Regions from separate parts of the Faecalitalea cylindroides genome, predicted to be linked through region 2. Evidence: riboswitches for the same ligand, from Rfam matches in the RefSeq annotation. Region 2 holds a riboswitch; the other holds the start of a gene.

Region 1 (11,753 bases), on a different contig from region 2:
GCAAGAAAATATACTTTGACTAACTATTTATACAATATGTTTAAGATATTGTTGGGAATGGGAATTTCCTTGATTTGTTTACGTTTTTTCTTTAATATTCCTCTTTATATATGTATTTTGATACCTGTTTATATTGTTTTTTCCAAAATGATCAGTGCGGCTTTTTCGTTATACCGGTTTGATAAAAAAGGGCAGATTCGTAATGAAAACAGTCCTGTGTTTACAGTATGGACCGGAATTATTATTTGTTGGATCTTGGCTTATGCAGTTTTATTTTTTCAAACTTTTTTACCTTTCTATGTATATATAGGAGCCATGCTTATTGTATGTATAGTGGGATTGATTTTATCCAGATATGTTTGGAACTATGGAAAATATAAAGAGATGTATCGAATCTTACTGCAGAATACGCCTTTAGATATGCAGGCGATCATGAAAGATGCACAAGCTAAAAATATAACTGATGCAATCAAAATGGATGAATCGATCACTAGTGATAAAACAGGCTATGCGTATTTTAATGATTTATTTGTTAAACGTCATAAAAAAATCTTGTGGCGTTATTCCAAGAAATTGAGTTTGATCATCATAGGCGTTGCACTTGTGATTGGAATTGGAGAGCTCTTTTTTGATGAAGTGGGTATGATCGTACAAAAATTTGTACTTGATTATTTACCATATTTTATCTTTATTTTGTATTCATTTAATTCTTCAAAGTCAGTTGTACAGGCAATGTTTCGTAACTGTGATCATAGTATGTTGACATATTCTTTCTATCGAAGACCAGAAGTGATCCTTTCTTTATTTCGCTTACGATTGCGCTCTTTGATCTTGATCAATTTACTTCCAGCTGTTGCCTTGGCAATTGGGCTTGATGTTTTATTAGCATTAAGTGGAAGCAAGGAAAGTTTGTTAGTATATCTAATTGTCTTTATATGTATTATTTCTACCAGCATTTTCTTTTCGATTCATTATTTGACTTGTTACTATTTACTGCAGCCATATAATGAGTTTACGGAAACCAAGAGCGCAACATATAGTTTGATTATGTCATTAACATATGGAATTTGTTTTGCCTTCATTTATCTTCATATGAGTACATATGTTTTTGGAACAATCATGACTTTATTTTCTTTGGTTTATTTTGTGATTTCCTATCGTTTGGTTTATAAAAAAGCCAGCCAGACATTTCGACTTAGACGATAAAAGCAGCAAACGCTGCTTTTTATTCTTTCATTAATTCGATTGCTTGTTTTCCACTGATCTTATCGATGTTTAACTTTAAGATCACAAGGTTGTTTATGCCAACTTGTATTTCTTTATCTAAAGCTTCTTCGGTGTTGTTTGGGGCATATTTTGATCCTAGTTTTTTTAAAGGTTCAATTTTAGATTCATTGTCTTCAAGGATCTCAATGTTGCCAAAGACAATAACGCTTTTAAAATATGTAGTATATTCTAAAGGTTGGATTACATCTTGATCGATTATACAAAAAGATACTTTTGGGTTCTTTTGTAAGATATCGATCTTATGTCCTTCTTTTGCACTGTGAAAATAAATGCAGTTTTCATCATAGACATAGCTTAGTGGCAAGGCATATGGATACGATTCCTTATCACATAAAGCCAGTGTTCCAGAATGATTTTTTTGTAGGATGTGTAGACATTCATCATATGGTAGTTCTTGTTTAAAACGTCGCATAGAAGTTCTCCTTTTTTATAACTATACTCAAAGTAAGATGCTGGTTCAATAGGTGTTAAAGATAAGTTAAAGGTATTGCCTAATAAAAATGTTTTCAATATAATAGATGCGAAAATGAAATGGGCACTTCTTGCCGCCGGGTAAGAAGTTTAGCGCTCAAACTTTCTATCCGTAGGCCGTTGGAGATGGAAAGCTTGGACGCTATTTTTTTGTGTTAGGAGTGAGGATATGGAAAAACGGTCATACTTAAAAGAATTTACGAACTATACTTTTTTAAGTGTATTAGGTACTTTAGGTGTTTCTTGTTACATATTGGCGGATACATTTTTTATTTCCAAAGGCCTTGGTGCCAATGGATTAACAGCATTGAATTTGGCAATTCCTGTATATAACTTTATCTATGGAACAGGCTTAATGTTAGGCATGGGGGCTGCCACAAGATTTTCGGTTTGTAAAAGCCAGGGAAGACAAGATGAAATCAATCGTCTGTACTCAAATACGATTTTTATTTCTTTGATTTTTTCAGTTATATATATGTTGTTGGGCGTTTTCTTTTCGAAAGATATCGCATCTTTACTAGGTGCTGATACCAGTGTTTTGGAACTGACGAATACATATCTATATTGGTTGATGTTATTTGCACCATCCTTTATTTTGAATAATGTATTTTTATGTTTTGTACGAAATGATGGAAGCCCACATCTTGCAATGGCAGCTATGTTAATAGGAAGTTTTTCAAATATCATATTAGATTATGTATTTATCTTTCCGATGAACATGGGTATCTTTGGGGCTATTTTTGCGACTGGCCTTTCGCCAATCATCAGTATTTTGATCATGCTTCCTCATTGGATCAAAAAGAAAAATACATTCCATTTTATTTGGACCAGCTTAAGATTCTATATCTTTAAACAAGATGTTGCATTGGGGTTTCCTTCTTTAGTATCTCAAGTATCTGGGGGTATAGTCATGATCGTTTTTAATATGATCATCCTTGGATTGGCTGGAAATACCGGCGTTGCAGCTTATGGTGTGGTAGCTAATATATCGCTTGTGATCATTGCGATATACACAGGTATTGGGCAAGGGATCCAACCTTTAATCAGCACATTTTATGGTAAAGGTGAAAAATACATGGCTAGAAAAATGTTAAATTACGCCATGATTACCATGCTGATATTATCGTTTGTTATTTATACATGCATCTACTTGTTTGATGATCCAATTACATCTGTATTTAACAGTGAAAATAATATGGCTTTGCAGGAAATTGCAGTAACAGGTTTAAAAATTTATTTTATCGCCAGTCCATTTATTGGCTATAACATCATTTTATCAACTTTCTTTACCTCTGTTGAAAGAGCGATTCCGGCTTACGTCTTATCTTTATTACGTGGTTTTATTTTTATCATCCCATTTGCCTTTTTATTGTCTCTATTATGGTCAATGACAGGGGTATGGATGACTTATCCAGTGGCTGAATTTTTAACAACTGTAATAGGTGTTATTCTGTATGAGCGTATCAAAAGAAAAGAAATCGTTCATCTAGAGATTTGATTCTTTCCTTAATGAACGATAAAACTTTTGTTTATACTGGTTAAATGGTTTAAAAAGTGATAAACGTGTTTACAATAATCTATTGAATAGAATATAATCTAGATACCTATAAAGAGTGTGCGAGAGACAAGCTCATTGACCACACAGCAACCTACCAATGGCAAGGTGCTAAAGCTTGAATGATAGGATCAAATTAGAAAATATATGATCCTGTCATGACGATGGGATCGTTTTTTTTGTCCTCTTTATAGGTGAAAAGGAGGAACTAAAAATGAATAATGTAAAAATGATCTTAGAAAAGTATGGAAAGGATACAATTTGGTTTTATTTAAAAGATGATAAAACTGAAGAAAACTTTAAAAAAGAATTAATGGAATTAGGTGCAACATGGATGAGTGGAGAAAAGCTGGAAAAACATCATCGTTTATCATATTACATAGCTGTTCATTCAGATAAAACGATTGCGTTTATATCAAGTATGTGTTGGAAAATGTCATTTGCGACAAATAAGGAAATTGTTCATGTCGATTATTCTTCATTAAAAAGAATAAATTTTTAAAATTTAGTACATATTAAATACAATCAATAAATATAATCAATATAATATAAATGTAAATAATTGATAGGAGTCGAGTTCGAATAGTGAAACGACATTAGAAGTAAAAACCAACTCTTGCAAATTATGCAGTAGTTGGTTTTATTTTAGAAAAAATGATCCAATTCGAGTGCATTTTGGATACATTATAAAACTGAAAATGATTAAAAGTAAGTATGATTTGTAAATTTAATATAGAAGAATTGATAAAAATCAATATGAGATAAACTAAAATGGTATAAAGAAATCATGTTCGAGCGAAAAGTATTTTAAAAAGGTTAATATATATTAGGGAATTAAATGATATGGATGATTATATGGATACAGAATTTATAAATCCAGAATGTGATGGAAAATAGGGGTTGTTAAGGGAAATGTGTAAGTGATTTTTAAATGAATATTGGCATGCTTATTATGCAAAACATTGTTTAAAGGTAAGTGATGATAACCACGAAATGTCAGGCAGTTGTACCTAATAACTGCCTGGCTGTTGTTTTATTGATCCATCTTTTTAAAGACGGGTATATTGGTTGATTCATTCATTGAATAGATTCTTCACTGTGAGCTGGTTAAATACCATCGATCAATTTGGTATATCCTGTTAGATCTTTTTTTGGGACAGATACTCTTGTTTTAACAAATAGATTTCTTTGGATATGGATCAAACATTTTGAAACATGGACGAAAGTGACAGCATCAAAAGTAGGGATATATAAGAATAGTAAAAATCAATTTTAATAATAATTCTTTGAATTATAGTTAGTTAATTTCTGGCCTTAAGTTAAAAGCTTTCAATCTTTACGAGTATTTTACACTTCATTAACTTTAAATGAACGTTCGTTTGTTATTATCAATCACGGAGAAAGTGGTGAAGATTAATGAAATTCTATTTTTCTTCGACATTGATGTGGGAAGCGACAAGCCGAGAAATCGTTGAAATGGCAAAGGCAAATGGCTATGAGGGCGTGGAGCTTTGGGCGCAACAAGTCGAATCTTGTGCTTTGGACATGAATGAATGGATCCAAGCTTGCCAAGCAACAAACATTAAAACGATCATCCATGCCAAAAGCTGGGACTTGAATTATGCCTCTGTCAACGAAGGAATTCGAAAGGCATCGATTAAAGAAATCAAAACGTCCATCGATTTGGCAAGAAAAGTAGGAAGCAATGTCGTCACCTTGCATCCTCCGAGATGTTCTTTGTTTGTAGATAAGGAAACGAAAAGGCGAGCTAGACAAAATTTGGTAGAAATCGTAGATTATGCGGACTTACAAGATGTTCATGTTTCCGTAGAATTGATGGAAAAGATTCCGAAAGAGTTTGTAACAACGCCGGAGGAAATGGATGATTTTATTCGAGATGTTAAAGATTCTGTGAGTCTTACATTGGATCTTGCGCATTGTCAGAGCACAGAAGAATTTATGGCATATCGAAATAAATTGAGTCCAATTTCAAAGTTTCATATCACAAATAAAATCGGAAAGAAATTGCATACGCCGATAAGTGAGCCAGGCGATTTGGACATCGTTCAAGTTTTACATCAGTTAAGGCATGATGATGTTCCGGTAGTCGTCGAAGGGTTTGCGATAGGAAGAAACTTTGAGCGTGTGCGAAAAGAAACAGAATTTCTAAAGGAATGGGAGAAAGAACAATGAAAAAATTAGGTGTATTGGCAATGGCTGGAATGATGGCTTTGGCGACTGGATGTCAAGCGCAAACAAGTACATTAACAGAAGATACGACTAGCCTTTCAGGAAGTTTGACGGTCTATACTTCTCAGCCGGAAGAGGATATTCAAGCTTTAGTTGAAGGTTTTAATGAGATTTATCCAGATGTAACAGTAGATATTTTCCGTAGTGGAACAGAAGAAGTCGTAAGTAAAGTATTGGCTGAAAAAGAAGTGGGTTCTGTATTGGCGGATGTATTGTTAGTATCGGATGCAACAACGTTTGAGGCATTGAAAGCAGAGGATATTTTAGAATCTTATGAATCGCCAGAATTGGAAGGAATCAGCGAAGAATACTATGATACTGATCATACATACACAGGGACAAAGATCTTAACGACGGGTGTTGTTTATAATACAGATCTAGTTGATGGTGAAGTGAAAGGGTTTGCTGATTTGACAGGCGAGGCAGCAAAAGACAATGTGGTCATGCCTAGTCCACTTTATTCAGGTGCTGCATCTTATAACTTGAGCGTATTGACGCAGACTGATGGATTTGGATGGGATTTCTATCAAGCTCTAAAGGATAACAATGTAGCTGTTGAACAAGGAAATGGAACGGTTTTACAATCGGTTACGGATGGTACAAAGGCCTATGGAATGATCGTTGACTATATGGCTTTGCGAGCAAAGGCTGATGGCGCAAAGGTAGAATTTGTATACCCTGAAGAAGGATCTTTAGTAATCACTGAGCCAATTGGAATGGTCAAAGATTGTGCAAATTCTGATCAAGCAAAGGCATTCATCGATTATATCTTGTCTGTAGAGGGTCAAACAAAAACCGCTGAAATTGGATATACGCCAATCAAAGAGGGTGTAGAGGCTCCGGAAGGATTTAAAAAGGCTGACGAAATCAATGCGATTTCTGTTGATATCAAAAAAGTCGTAGAAACAAAGGAAGCAGACAAAGAGCAGTTTGCGACGATGTTTGGGGCTTAAGAAAAATGAATCGAAAGGGAATAAATATAGCGGTTTCCGCTATATTTGTTTTCGTTGTAGTGTTTGTCTTCATTATGCCAATTCTAAGATTGGTGTTGATGAGCCTTACAACGGATGATGGATTATCTATACAGAATTTTGTGGTTTTGTTGGCGCAAGAACGAACAAGGGAGGCAATATTAAATACATTATTGATTTCCGTACTATCTACGGTTATTGCAGTAGTGTTTGGATCTTTGTTTGCGTTTTTAGTTGCTTATACAAATATTTCAAACAAGCGTTGGATAGAACTGCTAGTCTTGGCTCCTTATATCATTCCTTCTTATGTCATTACTTTGTCTTGGAGCGAAATGCTTTCGAGTCGTGGATTGATCAATAGTTTTTTAACATCTTTATCTTTGCCAGAAATCAATATCTATTCGTTGCCAGGAATCATTTTAGTCATGGGAATCTGCAATGTTCCTGTTGTCTACTTGATTGTGATCAATATGTTGCGAAAGATTCCGAAAGATATGGAGTGGGCTGCTCGTGTTAGTGGCTATGGTTTAAAAGATGTGATAACGAAAATCACTCTAAAACTGGCATCTCCTGCTATAGCTAGTGGTGGTGTTCTTGCATTTTTGGCGTCGATTGATAATTTTAGCATTCCTGCATTTTTAGGAATTTCGGCGGGTATTCCTGTATTAAGCACATATATCTATGAAAATGCGATAAGTTTTGGTCCTTCTTCTTTCAATCTAGCGGCGGCTTTATCGATTTTATTATCGGTGATTGCATTGGGAGGTTCTTTGATTCAGTTGCGTTTTGTGGCCAAGGGCTCTCAGATGGAAAGTGTAAAAGAAGATTATTCGATACGTGTCTATATTGGCAAGAAAAAGGTGAGAGTAATCAACTTTGTGTTGATGTTCTTCTTGATTTGTATAAACATCGTACCTTTATTAGGGATGATGGTATCAAGTTTCTATAATACATATGGTACGCGTCTAACGTTAGAGAATTTTGAATTTGTTTTTACGAATCAAAGTGTTAGAAATTCAGTGTTTAATAGTGTCTTTTTGACTTTGCTTACTTGTGTTGTGTGTATCGTGATCGGAACGACGATCGCGTATCTTAAAGTTCGTAAAAATTCTAAGGTTGCGTATTTCATTGAGTCTTCGGCATCTTTGACATACGCACTTCCAGGGATTGTTTTGGCTTTGGCTATGATTTTTCATTGGGGAAAAGTCCCAGGTGTTTATGGTACAATCAAGATTCTTGTGATTGCCTACATTACCCGGTATATGATTTTACAAATTAAAGGCAGTACGACTGCTTTATTGTCTGTGGAATCTAGCCTAGAAGAAGCGGCTCGAATGAGTGGGAGTAAGCCTGTTCATGTGTGGCGCAAGATCATTATTCCTTTGATTACGAAACCAGTTTTATCGAGCTCTTTTTTGATTTTTGTCTCTGCTTGCAGCGAATTGACTTTATCAAGTATGCTGGCGGCAGCGAATACAAAAACGATTGGATTGACGATATTCAATTTAAAACAAGGTGGTTCATATAGTTATTCGTATGCGATGTCGACAGTGATGGTCGTGGTAATCGTATTCCTATATTTTGTGGCAAACCGCCCAAAGAAAGGAAGGAAGTAAAATGAGTTTTACAATTGAACATTTAACAAAAAAATTTGGCAATTTCACTGCCATCAACGATATTGGGTTTTCCATTGAAGAAGGGGATTTTTTAGCAATTCTAGGACCTAGTGGATGTGGAAAAACAACGATGCTTAGGATCATCGCTGGATTCGAGGAACCAACACAAGGTTCTGTTAGCTATTCCGATCAAGTATTGACGAGTACATCAGTGAATATTCCTGTTGAAAAAAGAGAAATTGGAATGGTCTTTCAATCGTTTGCGTTATGGCCTCATATGACCGTAGAAGAGCATGTTAATTTTCCGCTTCAAAGCAAACGTTGTAAAATGTCTGCAGATGAAAAGAAAATCGCCAGTAAGGAAGCGATCGAGGCTATGCGTCTACAGACGATGGTCGATCGTTATCCAGGGCAATTGTCGGGTGGACAAAGACAGCGCGTAGCTTTGGCAAGAGCTATAGTTGGCAAGCCAAAGATTCTTTTGATGGATGAACCATTAAGTGCTTTAGATGCAGAATTAAAAATGAGCATGCGCAAAGAAATTCAAGATATCCATCGAATGACCAAGGCGACGATCATTTATATTACGCATGATCAAAGTGAAGCTTTAGCTTTGGCTGATAAGATTATTATTATGAAAGATGGTCAAATCGAACAGATGGGAACGCCTGAAGAAATTTATAATCTTCCAATGACCGAATTTGTTGCTTCGTTTGTATCGAAATCAAATTTAATCAATGGAGATTGGGATAACGACATATTTACTTGTGCAGATGGAAAATTTGTTTTTGATGGCTCAAAGGTTCATGATTCATTTAAAGAAAAGCATATTTGTCCAATTCGTCCAGATCAGCTTGATATAGTGGAGGCAGGATATGGGTTGGATGGTGTATTGGCGTCGATTCAATATAATGGACGAGAAAATCATTATTCCATTCAAGTGGATGACCAATTGTTTACCGTTTATTCTTCTGCGATTCCTTTTCAAGTGGGAGATCGAGTTTCTTTGATCCCTAGAAAGGATAATTATGAAACCGTTATGTGATTTACACACGCACACGGTTGCGAGTGGGCATGCCTATAGTACGTTATTAGAAAATGTGCATATGGCAGCTATGCGCGGACTCAAAGTCTATGGACATAGTGATCATGCGCGTTTGATGCCTGGGACGACAGATGAAATTTATTTTACTAATTTTAAAGTCATTCCAAGAGAAATCGAGGGCGTTCGTATTCTTCATGGAATCGAGGCAAATATATTGGATGAATTAGGTACAATCGATGTGTCACAAAAACTGTATCATAAACTTGATTACATCATTGCGAGTCTACATTCACCAACGTTTAAAAGTTTGGGCAAGGAAATGAATACGCAAACATTGCTTCGTGTAATGGATAATCCATATGTCAAAATCATTGGACATCCAGATGATGATCGCTATCCTCTTGATATCGAAGCCATCGCTAAAGCGGCAAGCGAAAAGAAAGTGGTCTTAGAACTAAATAACGGTTCATTAAATCCTCTTTCTACACGCGTTAACGGAAAAGCCAATATAATTAAGATGTTAGAAGCGTGCAAGAAGTATGATACGATGATCTTAATGGGTACAGATGCTCATATTTGTTTTGAAGTTGGTGATTTCGAAGCTTCTCTTCAGTTATTAAAAGAAGTCAATTCTCCAAAGGAGTTAGTCATCAATTTTGAGCTTTCTCGTTTGAATATGGTTTATAATCAATAATTGATAATTACAATTAGTTTATTCATTTTTCTCTCTTTTTCATTTAGCCCACTTTTGTGGGCCTTTTTTGTTTGGATACATTTAAGAATAAATTGCGATTAATATTTAAAGTCAAGTTAAAGGTATACGGTGTTGTTCCATTAGATTGTACGAGCATAAAAAATACTTTTTGTGCTAAGTTATTTATTAATAAATTTTATATCTAATTTTTGATTATCCGTATAAACACTATACTTTCAAATATTTTGAAGTATAGAAAAGCACTCATTTTACCACGAATTTACCATAATTAAACGAGCCTTGATATGACTATAAATAACACTAAAAAGACCTCACACCTAAACGGTGTCTTTTTTAAAAGCAGTCAATCATAAGACCAACTGCTTTGTAAATATAGATATTAAATTGTTAAGCTGAGATTTTACTTAGATTTATCTTTCACTGGTTTGCTATTTTCATCATTTTCTCCTTCAAGCCATGCCATTATGCCAAAGTTACAAAATGGATAAATTATTACTTCTTTATAAACTTCTTGCTCACAACGAGGGCAGATGACATATTCTTCACCTTTTACATTTTTTAATTACCGAAATGCCCTTTTTTATTTGCAAATTACATGTCTTATAGCTTACCATGTTTTTCGTATCTTGCGACTCTTGATATTTTGTTATCCTCATCTACAAATACTACTTTAGGTGGATTTTTCTTTACCTCTTCTGGAGTCATCTGTGCATAGCACATTATGATTATCTTATCACCTGTCTGAACACATCTTGCAGCAGCTCCATTGAGACATATCATTCCGCTGCCTCTTTCTCCTGCAATTGTGTATGTCTCAAATCTGTTCCCATTATTTATATCTACGATACTTACCTTTTCATACTCCAAAATTCCGGCACTGTCAAGTAAGTCTTCGTCTACAGTGATGCTTCCTACATAATCAAGTTCTGCTTGAACTACTGTAGCTCTGTGTATCTTCCCCTTTAACATTTCAAATGTCATATTTAACCCCCGTTTAACCTTCGTAAATAAAGTTGTCAATCAATCTGGTTTTGCCGATATAAACTGCCATGGCAACTAGTACTGGTGCTGTCATCTCCTTGACCGGTTTAACTGAAACAGCGTCTACAGCCTGAACATAATCTATTTTCGCCATAGGCTCAGTTTCAATAAGCTTAATCATTTCTGATACAATTTTATCTGTATCTTTTTCTCCTGCTTTTGCCATATCTTCTCCGAGCTTAACTGCTTTGCTTAAAATTAGTGCCGCCTTTCTCTCATCTTTGCTTAGATATGTATTTCTTGAACTCTTTGCAAGACCATCCTCTTCTCTAACTATAGGGCAGCCCACAATTTCGATATCAAAGTTCAAATCTCTAACCATTCTTTTTATAATCGCAAGCTGCTGTGCATCCTTTTGACCAAAGTAAGCTCTGTCGGGATTTACAATATTAAAAAGTTTAGATACTACTGTGCCTACACCCCTGAAATGTATTGGTCGTGATTTTCCACAAAGTTCCTCTGAAAGACTTTCTATGTTTACATATGTTGAAAAATCGTCAAAATACATATTTTCCGGCTCAGGATTAAATATTAAATTAGCACCTGCCTCCTCACATAGCATAGTATCCCTTTCCAAATCCCTCGGATAGCTTTCCAAATCTTCCCCTACTCCAAATTGAGTCGGATTTACAAAATCACTGACAACAACTCTATCGTTTTCTGAAACAGCCCTTGTAATTAAACTCTTATGTCCTTCGTGCAAAAATCCCATAGTAGGAACAAGACCTACTGTAAGACCTTCTTTCTTCCATTCTTTGACTATAACTCTCACTTCATCTACGGTTTTTACTATTTTCATCGT
Region 2 (11,753 bases):
CAGCCGGTGATCCATGGAAATTAATTCCTACAGCCTTCAAAGAATTTGTTACCAACATCGTACAATCTTGATAAACACCTAATTGAGCCAATGCAGCAGAAGCAATCTTGTCATAAAAATTTTCTTCAACATTGACAGTCACTATTTTTGTTGTTGTGTTTCCACTTTTATCTGTAGCGGTTGCTTCCACTTGATAGGAACCGATTGTGTTGTAATCAACATCTCCATTTAAAGATACTTCAACTGTTTCATCTTTATCATCACTTGCGCTGATCTGACTTGCTAGATCTAAGCTAACTCCCTGATCAGTCACAAATGATTCTTCTGTTTCGATCGTTGGAGCAACTACGTCTTTAACATCTACAATTACTGTTTTTGTAGAAGTCTCTGGAGTTGTACTGACTTGTTGAGCAGTAACCGGTAATTCAATCGGCAATGGATTTTTGCCGGCTTTCTTTGTTAAAGTCAAAGAAACATTCTGCAAGCCTGTCTTATCCAAATTGATTCCCTTAGCCTCAATCATGTAATCATCGGATTCCATCTCAACACTTGACTTTGTCGTGTTTGTTACTTTTAATCCGGTTAATTCTTCATCAAAAGAATTATGAACAATTTCCATCAGTGATTCTTCATCTTGATAAGCCGCTTCTGTTAATGAAATCGGCAATTTAACCTCAGCATCACTTTTTGTACTTGCAAAAACAGCAGTATTTCCCGCTGTAAAACTCAAAAATAATCCGGTAGCGAGAACAGTTTTAGTGATTTTTTTTATCATATAATTTCTTGCCTCCTGGTACTTTTTTCTGTTTTTTTGTGTATTTTTCAAAACACACAGTTAAGAAACTTACAATAATCTTCTAAAAAAGTCCAGTATTTTTGACAATTTCACACATTATAAACCCGTTACCGTTTACATTTTTATGGAAATAGCATAAAAAAGAGCTTGTCTTAACCAAGCTCTTCTATTAATCATTCCAAAGATTTTCTGGATAAACACCTTTTTCAATCAATTCTTTGAACGAATTTTGTACGGCTTCTTTATCTTCTTTGTATGTTACACCAAACCAGCGATCATTTGTTTCCAAAATCTTAACTTGCACACTCTTTTCTTCTAACATACCATTTACGATAATTGGTAATAAGTACTCTTTTTTCATTGGATCATCATCGATATTTGATAAGAATTCTTTAAAGCCCTGTTCTAAATAATCAATGAAATCTGGATAAGCTGCCCACATATTCATTGATACAAGATCTTCTGGTTTTACCCAAGCTTCTACTTCAGGATCATCACATAAGATCTTGCCATTTTCTTCTTTGATTCCTTTTGTCTCAATAACGGTTTTCAACAATCCGTTTTCGCCTTTACAAATACCACGAGTGACTGTTCCATTTTCACTTAAAGTATTTTTCAAGACAAAGCCAGCCATACCCATAGTATATTTCGCATCAAGCTTTTCATTAGAAACTAAAAAGTCATGTAGTTTCTTGTATGCTTCTTTTCCATAATAATCATCTGCATTGATGACAACAAAAGGATCTTTAACTACTTCTTTAGCACATAAAACTGCCTGCCCTGTCCCCCATGGTTTTGTACGTCCTTCTGGTACAGAAAAACCTTCTGGAACATCATTGATATCTTGGAAAACATACTCAACATCAATGTGTTTTTGAATACGATCTCCAATTACGCTCTTGAATTCTTCTTCAATATCTTTTCGAATGATAAATACGACCTTGTTAAAGCCGGCTTCCTTGGCATCATAAATAGAGTAATCCATGATAATTTCTCCATTTGGTCCCATTTTGGCAAGCTGTTTGATACCTTCTCCAAAACGAGAACCAATGCCTGCTGCCATGATTACTAATGTAGTGTTCATACTTCTTTCCTTCCTAGAATTTTAACTCTTTTATCTTCTCCCATGAGAACTGTGGATCCCCAAAATGACCATAGCAACTTGTCTTACGGTAGATTGGTTTTCTTAGATCAAGTTCTTTCAAGATATTATCAACATTGAAATCAAAGTTGTTTTCGATGATTTCAAGAATCTTTTCGTCTTCAAACTTTCCTGTTCCAAATGTGTCTACACAAAGCGAAATCGGTTCTTTTTTACCAATCGCATAAGATACCTGTACTTCTGCTCGACGTGCTAATTTGTTTGCTACGATACTTTTGGCAACATAGCGGCAATAATAAGCTGCACTACGATCTACTTTCGTTGGATCTTTACTAGAGAAGCATCCCCCTCCAATACGTCCGCGTCCACCATATGTATCACATACAATTTTACGTCCAGTTGTTCCGGAATCCCCAAAAGATCCACCTACAACAAAGCTTCCACTTGGATTGATAAAGTATTTTGTATTTTCATCCAATAAATTCTCATTGATGCATGGTTTAATGACATCATTCATGATGATTTCTTTGATTTCTTCTTGTGAAACATCCGCTGCATGTTGCGTAGAAACAACGATCGTATCAATACGTTTGATTTCATCGTTTTCATATTCAACAGATACCTGTGTTTTTCCGTCTGGTTTTAATTTAGGATTGTTTCTTCTTACTTTTGTCAACTGCATAGCTAACTTATGCGCATAGTAAATTGGCAAAGGCATATACTCCTTGCTTTCATCACATGCATAACCAAACATGATTCCCTGATCACCTGCGCAAACATCATCACGGTTTACCGCATTGTGAATTTCAGGACTTTGCTGGTTTACAACAACATGAACATGATATTCTTCTTCGTATCCGATCTTTTTGATCGTTGCCAACGCAATCGCTGCATAATCAATATCTGCTTTTGTATTCGCTTCTCCATAAATCAACACAAAATCATCTTTGATCGTACATTCAACCGCCATGTTTGAATATGGATCCTGTTCAAGGGCTGCATCCAGAATTGCATCCGCAATCTGATCACATACCTTATCTGGATGTCCTTCTGTAACGCTCTCACTAGTGAAAATATAGTTTTTCATTTTTTCCTCCTTACACATATCATATCATAAAAAAAACATACTCTAAGAAGTATGTTGTAATTATTTATACTTCTTATCGTTGTTAGCGGGACCACCTTAATTTTAAAATCAGGTTGGTGTGGGATCTTTGAGCTAACTCTCTAACCCATCTCTTGATAATGTGCACAGATATTAAATCATTTTTTATATATGGTTTCAAGTAAAACAATGATCTTTTGATCATTCTTTTGGCTTTTCATTTAGATTGGAAATATCTCGTATCAAAGCAGCAGCTTTTTTAAGATCTCTATCTGCCATAAACCAACAAAGCCAAAGCGTAATTCCAACCCAAAATATGGTATAAAAATTAATATTTAGTTTAACGGCAGCCAAAACACAAGCGACAATACCTAAGGCCAAGGTAAGCACCTTAAGCACTAGAGCATAAAAAGCTTTTAAGACAATCTCAAAAAGATCTTCAAATGTATATTTTTCAATAAATTCTCGATTTGAACACATCGCATCATAGATGCCTTGACAAAAATCTCGGATAATCTCTTTCATATATACAATTTTATAACATTCGTTGAATATTTTCTAACCACTTTTCTTCAAACTGTTTGCGATAAAATCTTGAAACTGGAACTTTTTGTTTATTCACTAAAATAATATCGTTTTTTACGATTGTATCTACATAGTTTAAATTCACCAATATACTTTTGTAGCATCTCGCAAAATATTCTTTGGATAATTTTTCTTCCCAATAATATAAAGGATATGGAGTTTTTAATTTCTTCCCATTATCAAATACCAAATATGAATTTTTATCAAAAAAATCAATATACACAATATCATTCAAACGAATTCGATATCGCGAAATCTTTTCATCATAGATGGTTGTGTTTTCTGCATAATATTCACGAAATACCGGTGCCATTTCACTATCAAATAGTTCCTGACTAATTGGTTTCAATAAATAACGATCCGCCTTTACCTTATACCCATCAATTAAATACTTTGTATAATTTGATGTAATAATAATATGGCAATTCTTATGTTTCTTACGAATTTTTAATCCATGATCAATTCCATTTTCTGAACCCAATTCTATATCCATAAACAAAAAATCATAAACACATGCCTGATCCAATAACATTTTTGATGAAACACATTCATCTAGTTCATATTTGTATTTATGTTAAAATAATAATTAGTTATAAGACATAATTCCAGTTATGCCATTTTTTTAACCTCTTGTTCTTTTTTTATACTATGCAGCCTAAAATAAGTTTATTATATAAGTAAAGATAAAGCCGGTGATACAGTGAGAAAGAAGAAAAGAATTATAATAATCATTTTGTCTCTTTGTATTTTCGTTTTTCTTGTTTCTTTTAAATTTGTTTCTTCTAGATCCGGGTTTGTTCCAAAAAATATATTTAGCCGTGATCAGATTGTCTACAGGACAAAAGAAGGCGACTTACTTTACGGATTTCAAACTATAGAAAACCAAACCTATTATTTTAATAAAGAAACCGGCATCATGCAGACTGGATTTACTGAAATAGATGACAATACCTACTATTTCAAAGAAGATGGCACCATGGTAAAAGGATTATATCGAATTGAAGATGATTTTTACTATTTTGATGAAGATGGAAAACAAATTAAGAATCAATTTAAGAAAGTTTCCATGAACGAAAACGACCAGATATCATATTTTGACAAGGATGGAAAAATGGTAACAAATCAATACAAAGAAAAAATATTCAATGAAGACGGACAATTATTAATCGATGAAGATACACTTTTAAAGCAGGCTCAAGCGATCATTAATAAATACGGAGGAAATGTCGGCTTGTATTTTAAAGATTTAAGGACACAACAAGAGATTTCCATCAATGATAATACATTCTATCCATGTTCGATCATCAAAGTTTGCGTTTTAGTTACTGTATATAACTATATAGATCAAGGTTTATTGGAATATGATTCCTGTCAAACTTATCTAGATAATATGATCATACACAGTGATAATACATCTTATAATGCCCTAATAACCATGTTAGGAAATGGGGATGGCATAAAAGGATTACAAGTTGTGAATACATATATGATGCAATTAGGTTTGCAGAACACGCAGCTTCATCATAGTTTATCACCCGGTGATATCTATTTTAGTGACAATGGATCAAACATGAGCTGCCCCAGCGATATTGGCTTATTATTTGACTTGCTGTATCAAGGAAAGATTATATCAAAAGTTGCATGTGATCAAATGCTCAATCTTTTAAAACAATGTTCAGATCAAAGAGCCATTTGGCAAGGATTACCAAATACTGTAGAATTCGCGCATAAATCGGGATGGGCTTATGATTTATATCTAGATGGTGGTATCGTGTACATTCCTGATAAAGATTATATTCTTGTATTATTCACCGATCAGATTTCAAATAAAACAGACTTTTTTAAAGAAATATCTAGTTTATTTTACACATATGAAACAAAATTATTCACTTTAGAATAGAGGGATACTATGAAGAAAAATACTAAAATTTATATTGGTGCAGGCACAGCTAGTTGTATAGTTCTCATTGCTTTGGCAATCTATTTTTCCATGCCTTCCTTAAAACAAACATCTTATACAATGGAATATGGAAAGTCCATAAATATTAATACAAAAGAATTGTTTAATTCATCTTTCATTGAACCAAGTAACATTCGCATTGATACTTCCAAGATTAAAAATGAACCCGATAAAGATTATCCGGCTGTAGGAACTTACAAAGTCGCTTTATCCTATCACGCTTTGATTGATCATTCAAAATCATTAACAATCAAAGTAAAAGATACAACAAAGCCCAAAATAACTGCTTCTTCAGATCCTATAGATGTAGCTCTCAATGATAGCAGTTATGATTTTTCTAAGCATTTTACTGTAGAAGATCTAAGTGAATGTACTTTAAGCTTTGATACACAAGAAGTTGATTTTACTACACCTGGATCCTATATTGGTAAAATCAAGGCCACAGATAAATACAATAATTCTACTTCAAAAGAATTCAATATAGTTATTCAAAATGAAGAAAATCAAAATGATACTTCTTCTAGTCAAAATAATTCAACCGAACAAAATCAAAATGATACTTCTTCTAGTCAAAATAATTCAACCGAACAAAATCAAAATAATCCTTCAACACCTCAAACTACCATTGAGCCATACTATGTAAACGGCATTCTTATCGTGAATAAGAAACATCCTTTACCTGCAAACTATGGATCTCAAGAAGATCCAACGGCTTTATCTCAACTTCAAAAAATGATTGCCGACATGCAAAGTCTTGGGCTTTCAATCAGCAATTCCTACAGTGGATATCGTAGTTATCAATATCAAAGTTCTCTTTATCAAAATTATGTTAACTCATACGGTCAGGCAAGCGCTGATACATTTTCAGCAAGACCTGGATATTCTGAACATCAAACCGGGTTGGCTTTTGATTTGATACAACCAAATGGTGCTCTGTTGGAAAGTCCTAATGAAGCTCAATGGGTAGCTCAAAATGCTCATAAATATGGATTTATCGTTCGTTATCAAAGTGGTAAAGAAAGCATAACTGGCTATATGGCCGAACCTTGGCATGTACGATATGTAGGTGATGAGGCAGTAAATATATACCAGTCTGGTCTAACACTTGAAGAATATCTACATGTAGAGGGTGGTGATTATTAAACCTGTTAAGCGCAAAACAAGACCACTCATCTCAATTTTAGATGCAATAATTAAAAAATATAGTAATATATATTTAAAGAGGTCTCTTTCATGTTGCGAAAAAAGTTTTTACATTTAGATTTTATTGGGAAAATTTATTTATCTGTCGGAATTTTTTCAATTATAGTCCTTGTCTTTTGTATCTGGTTATCCAATCAAAGAGGGTTTGTGCAAATTCTACCTTTTTCAGATGCCATCATGGTTTATGTGGATCAAAACGGACACTTATATCATGGAAACCTTGAAATTGATGGTAAAGAATATCATTTTAATGAAGACTCCGGGTTTATGGCAAGGGGATTTGTGACACATAAAACAAATACATATTATTATGATCAAAAAGGTCATAAACTATATGGTTTTCAAACCATTAATGATCATATATACTATTTTGATAAAAATGGAAAAATGGCAAAAGATACTTATGTAGCATTTTCAAAAGATGGACAACTGCATCTAGATTATTACGATAAAAACGGAGAAAAGACCAAACAAGAAGTAGATTTTGACATTGAAGAAATCCAGTCGCAAGTACAAAAAGTTTTATCAAAATATGATGGTGATATTTCTGTATATTTTAAAGATTTACGCACCGAGCAATCCTTTTATATCAATCCTAAAAATATGTATCCTTGCTGCATGATCAAAGTACCTGCTCTAATTAAGATCTTTCAAGAAATCGAGAATGGTAATATAGATCATGCTGCTCATGCCAACGAAATCGAGCAGATGATCACCATTAGCAGCAATACAGCATACAATAATTTAGCTGCTCTACTTGGTGGCGGCAATGGAATCTTTGGCCTTTATCAAATCAATCAGATGTACATTGAACTAGGCTTAGAAAACACAGAACTTCACCATGGACTTCTTCCTGGTGAAAACTTCTTTACTGATGGAGGTGCCAACACATCCAATCCAAAAGACATTGGTATTCTTTTTGAAAAACTATATAAAAAAGAAATCATATCCGACAAAGCCTGCCAAGACATGATTTCCATCTTAAAAGCTTGTGAAGACCGTGACGAGATCCAAGCTGGTTTAGATAAAGGCATTGAATTCGCCCATAAAACAGGCGCAGCCGATCTGTTATATCACGATGGAGGAATTGTTTATCTTCCTGGAAGAGACTATATTCTTGTTATCTTCTCTAATCAAGTCAGTCGAATGTATGATATGATGCAGGAAGTCTCCAAGACTATTCTCAATTACCAAAAATCCCTTACTGGATCTAAAGATATTATTTACGTACAAGATGCTTGATTCTTCTTAGATCTTCATAAACTGTATATGTTCTTTTTCGATCTATATATTCAAAATTTCCTATAAGTTCGATAACATCTGCATCAAAACCCTTTTTAAAAAGATATACTCCATATTCTTCATCTTCAGGTGAAAAAATTCCACTAATGCCATAAAAATTATAGCGCTTGATATGATGCTCAATACCATATTTGATCATATACCACTGCAAAGCATAGGCTGCTTTAAAATGTTTAAACGTATCATTAGATCCACTAAATAAATATACAATTTCACGATCAGTAATAACATACATGGCAGCTGCTAAATCAATTTTATCGCCATATTCTTCTCTAAGTTTTTTAGCTTCATCAATTCGTTTCAAAGCCGCTGTGATTTTGTTCTCACAATTCTTTAATTTTGAACGATTCTTTTTGGAATCTGTTTCCTCAATCAGCTTGTATATATGTTCTTTTTCTTTTATAAGTTCTTCATAATTCTTTTTGTAACGCTCATAGTAATCTTTTGTATCCAAATATACACAATATGCCTGCATATTTTCATGAAAACTTGTCATAAAATCGGTATAGTACGAAAGATCTGGATTTAGAAAATGACGTCGTTGGCCAGTTGTGGAAACCATATCATGCAAGCGATATAGCTCCGATTTATTTAGACGGTCTATTTTTAGGCCAGTTTTTTGTGTGTTGACAATATTTTGTCGAGTCTTTGAATCACATTTTTTTAAAATATCCTCTTCATCTTTGCCTTCCAATGGCAGTATAGACATCCAACGTGGTTCATAATTATTATCCGATCCATTACGAAATCCTTGATGAATAAAACCATGTTTTTCGAACAAATCTATCAAGTCATCTCTTCTATAGCCTTCTATGGCGTTCCCATCTTTATCATGAGGCTGATATTCACAATATGGATCGATCTTCATATATAAACAATTATGCGCATGAAGATATATTTTTAACTCATTTAAAAATGCATCCATTAAATCAAGATCGTCATAGTCAATCAAAAAACCACGTAACGCCTCAAAAAGAGCACACTTACCTATAACTCTTTTAGAAATTAACACTGTAGCTGCACGAATCATATCCTCATCATAAAAGCCTAAATAATGAATGCTCCATCCATGAGAAGACTCAAAATGAGCCATTGAAACCGATTGCCAAAAACATTTTTGTTCAAAATTCTCATAAAAATCACTAAATTCCTCCTCGGAGATATTCTTTAAAATCATGATCATCGCCTTACTTTCTAACGCGTACTATCATAGTCAACTGATTTTGATGTATCAAGAACATAAGAATAAGTGGTCAGTTTTTAAGAATAACAGGATATTTTCTGACACAAATTGTCAGATTCTCTTATGAACTTATACTTTACGATCATACCAACAATCCCCTAAATTAATCTGAAAAAAAAGATCCCTCAGGATCTCATCATCTCTTTGATCAAAGTTGCAGCTTGTTTCGATGCAATTTGAGCATATGTTGTAAACTCCATTGGATTATCATGATGATCTACGACATCACTTAAAGAGCGAACGATCAACACGGGAACATTGAAAACATGAGCAATCTGCCCTATAGCTCCACCTTCCATCTCTGAACAAGCTGAATCGGCAAATTTTGTCATTAATCTATCATAGTCTTCTTTTCTTGCCATAAATATATCCTGTGAGGCTATTGTTCCAACATGATAGGTGATTTTTGCCTTTTTGGCAGCTTCGATACACGTTTCCTTAAGTTTTTCATCCGCTTCAAACACAAGCCCAATACCATCGTCCCCATCAATAGGAGAGGTATCATAGTCTGCCTGAACTATTTTATCTGAAATCACAATATCCAATACATTTTGATCTTCCTTCAAACCACCGGCAACACCAACATTAATCAAAGCAGACAGTTTTTCTTTTGTACATAACAAAGTAGCACTCATACTCGCAAGGCACTTTCCTACGCCACATTTGCATAAAACGACTTCTTTATTTTCAATTGTACCATAGGTAAAATTCATTCCCTGATACAATTCTTCTTTTTTTATTTCCATGATATTTTTGATAGCTTCTACTTCTGTATCCATGGCTGCTAAAATTCCAATCATACTTCCTCCTGTAAAACTGACTCTATTTTTGTCCTGATTAACTCAAGAGCCATTTTATTCATCCCACCATTTATAATGATATCCGCATATTTTCTTGTAGGCTCAACATATTTTTCATGCATAGGTCTCACAGTTTTTAAATATTGATCGCATATATCTTCAAGAGTTCTACCTCGTTTTTTCGTATCACGAAGAATCCGCCGTAAAATTCTTTCATCACTTGCCGCATCTACATAAACTTTTATATCTATCAAGTTCCTTAATGCTTCGCTTTCTAATATAAGGATACCCTCTAAAATAATGATCTTTTTAGGAAAGATCATTTCACTGCCTTTTCGATCATGAGTCGAAAAATCATATAGTGGTTTTTCAATCGGTTGACCATCTTTTAATTGTTTTACATGTTCCACCAATAAATCCGTTTCCAATGCATCTGGGTGATCATAATTGATATGCTTTTTTTCTTCAAAACTCAAATTTGAATTATCTTTATAATAATCATCATGACGGATGATCAAAACATCTTCTTTAAACATTTCTTTTATAGCGTTGGTAAAAGTTGTCTTTCCTGAACCACTGCCTCCAGCTATTCCTATAATCATATATATCCCTTATTTCTTTTGACAAATATAAAAATACTTTTCGCCTTCCTGAATTCCTTCAAGATCAAAATCTGTTTTAACGGAACGAATATTAAAGTGTTTTGATAATTCTTTTTCTAACCAAACTGGATCATATACCCTTTGAATATGATGTTCTTGAACAATATGTCCTTCCTGAAAATAAAACGCAAAATCCTGATAGATCAAATCATCTTCACTCATGATCGACCATTGATAATCGCAGTCTTCAAAAGAACCTGTTTCATTAAACTCATCTTCAAACTCTTCCAGGCGATCCAGTGAATGAGTATCAAAGAAAAAATATCCTTGATCTTTCAAATGGTCAGAGACCTCTTTAAAAAAATTAGAAACTTCTTCTTTTTCAAGCAGGTAATTAAAACTGTCACAAAGACAAAAGATTGCACTAAACTTAGAAAAATTAGATAAATCTTTCATATCCTGACAATAAAATTGAATCTTATTATCCGTATCTTTTTGTTTTGCCTGTTCGATCATTTCATCAGAAAGATCAAGGGCAGAAACATCAAAACCATCCTGTACCAGCATTTCGGTAATTTCTCCGCTGCCACAGGCCAGTTCAAGCACATCGCAGGGACTGCATTTGGATTCAATCCAATCCACCCACATTCTGGATGCCTCTTCATCTTTTACTAAGGCATCATAATATTGCGCTAATGTATCATAAATCATATTCAATGACTGGAACATCTCGATACAAACGATCCAGCTGATACACCTGCCTTTCATCCTTGACAAACAGCTGTACAACAATTTCTTTTAGATCGATCAAAAGCCATTTTGAATCGGCATTTCCTTCGATACGAATCGTACCATCAAATCCATTCTCCTTTAAACGATCCTTAATATTCTGCGCTATTGCATTGTTTTGACGAATATTGGTCGTACTTACAACAATCATGCTATCCATAAATGGAGTCAAACTACGTGTATCATATTCTTTAATATCAAACCCTTTTTTCTCGCTAATTGCCTTTAATACGATTTCTTTAAATTCCACTTTACTTTCCTTTCTG

Evidence for each region. A riboswitch is a leader RNA that binds a small molecule or an ion and turns the genes downstream of it on or off. The one in region 2 is predicted to bind S-adenosylmethionine.
Region 1: it holds a riboswitch for S-adenosylmethionine, as region 2 does, so the genes downstream of both, PND65_RS06995 (hypothetical protein) here and metK (methionine adenosyltransferase) in region 2, are expected to answer to the same signal.

What each region holds. Positions count from the first base shown of each region.
Region 1 covers NZ_JAQLXG010000011.1:49,754-61,506, forward strand. The annotation lists gene PND65_RS06980 (hypothetical protein) at 1-1,206, shown strand, start outside; gene PND65_RS06985 (pyridoxamine 5'-phosphate oxidase family protein) at 1,226-1,699, opposite strand; gene PND65_RS06990 (MATE family efflux transporter) at 1,928-3,256, shown strand; SAM riboswitch class I at 3,360-3,445, shown strand; gene PND65_RS06995 (hypothetical protein) at 3,528-3,815, shown strand; gene PND65_RS07000 (sugar phosphate isomerase/epimerase family protein) at 4,730-5,506, shown strand; gene PND65_RS07005 (ABC transporter substrate-binding protein) at 5,503-6,516, shown strand; gene PND65_RS07010 (ABC transporter permease) at 6,522-8,150, shown strand; gene PND65_RS07015 (ABC transporter ATP-binding protein) at 8,152-9,195, shown strand; gene PND65_RS07020 (phosphatase) at 9,179-9,889, shown strand; gene panD (aspartate 1-decarboxylase) at 10,511-10,891, opposite strand; gene panC (pantoate--beta-alanine ligase) at 10,905-11,750, opposite strand.
Region 2 covers NZ_JAQLXG010000003.1:153,363-165,115, forward strand. The annotation lists gene PND65_RS03160 (immunoglobulin-like domain-containing protein) at 1-775, opposite strand, end outside; gene PND65_RS03165 (nucleotidyltransferase family protein) at 966-1,880, opposite strand; gene metK (methionine adenosyltransferase) at 1,894-2,985, opposite strand; SAM-I-IV-variant riboswitch at 3,036-3,149, opposite strand; gene PND65_RS03175 (hypothetical protein) at 3,205-3,528, opposite strand; gene PND65_RS03180 (LytR/AlgR family response regulator transcription factor) at 3,539-4,120, opposite strand; gene PND65_RS03185 (serine hydrolase) at 4,289-5,488, shown strand; gene PND65_RS03190 (M15 family metallopeptidase) at 5,498-6,691, shown strand; gene PND65_RS03195 (serine hydrolase) at 6,782-7,993, shown strand; gene PND65_RS03200 (peptidoglycan bridge formation glycyltransferase FemA/FemB family protein) at 7,971-9,236, opposite strand; gene PND65_RS03205 (5'-methylthioadenosine/adenosylhomocysteine nucleosidase) at 9,422-10,096, opposite strand; gene udk (uridine kinase) at 10,093-10,698, opposite strand; gene PND65_RS03215 (class I SAM-dependent DNA methyltransferase) at 10,708-11,466, opposite strand; gene rsfS (ribosome silencing factor) at 11,399-11,737, opposite strand; gene nadD (nicotinate (nicotinamide) nucleotide adenylyltransferase) at 11,739-11,753, opposite strand, start outside.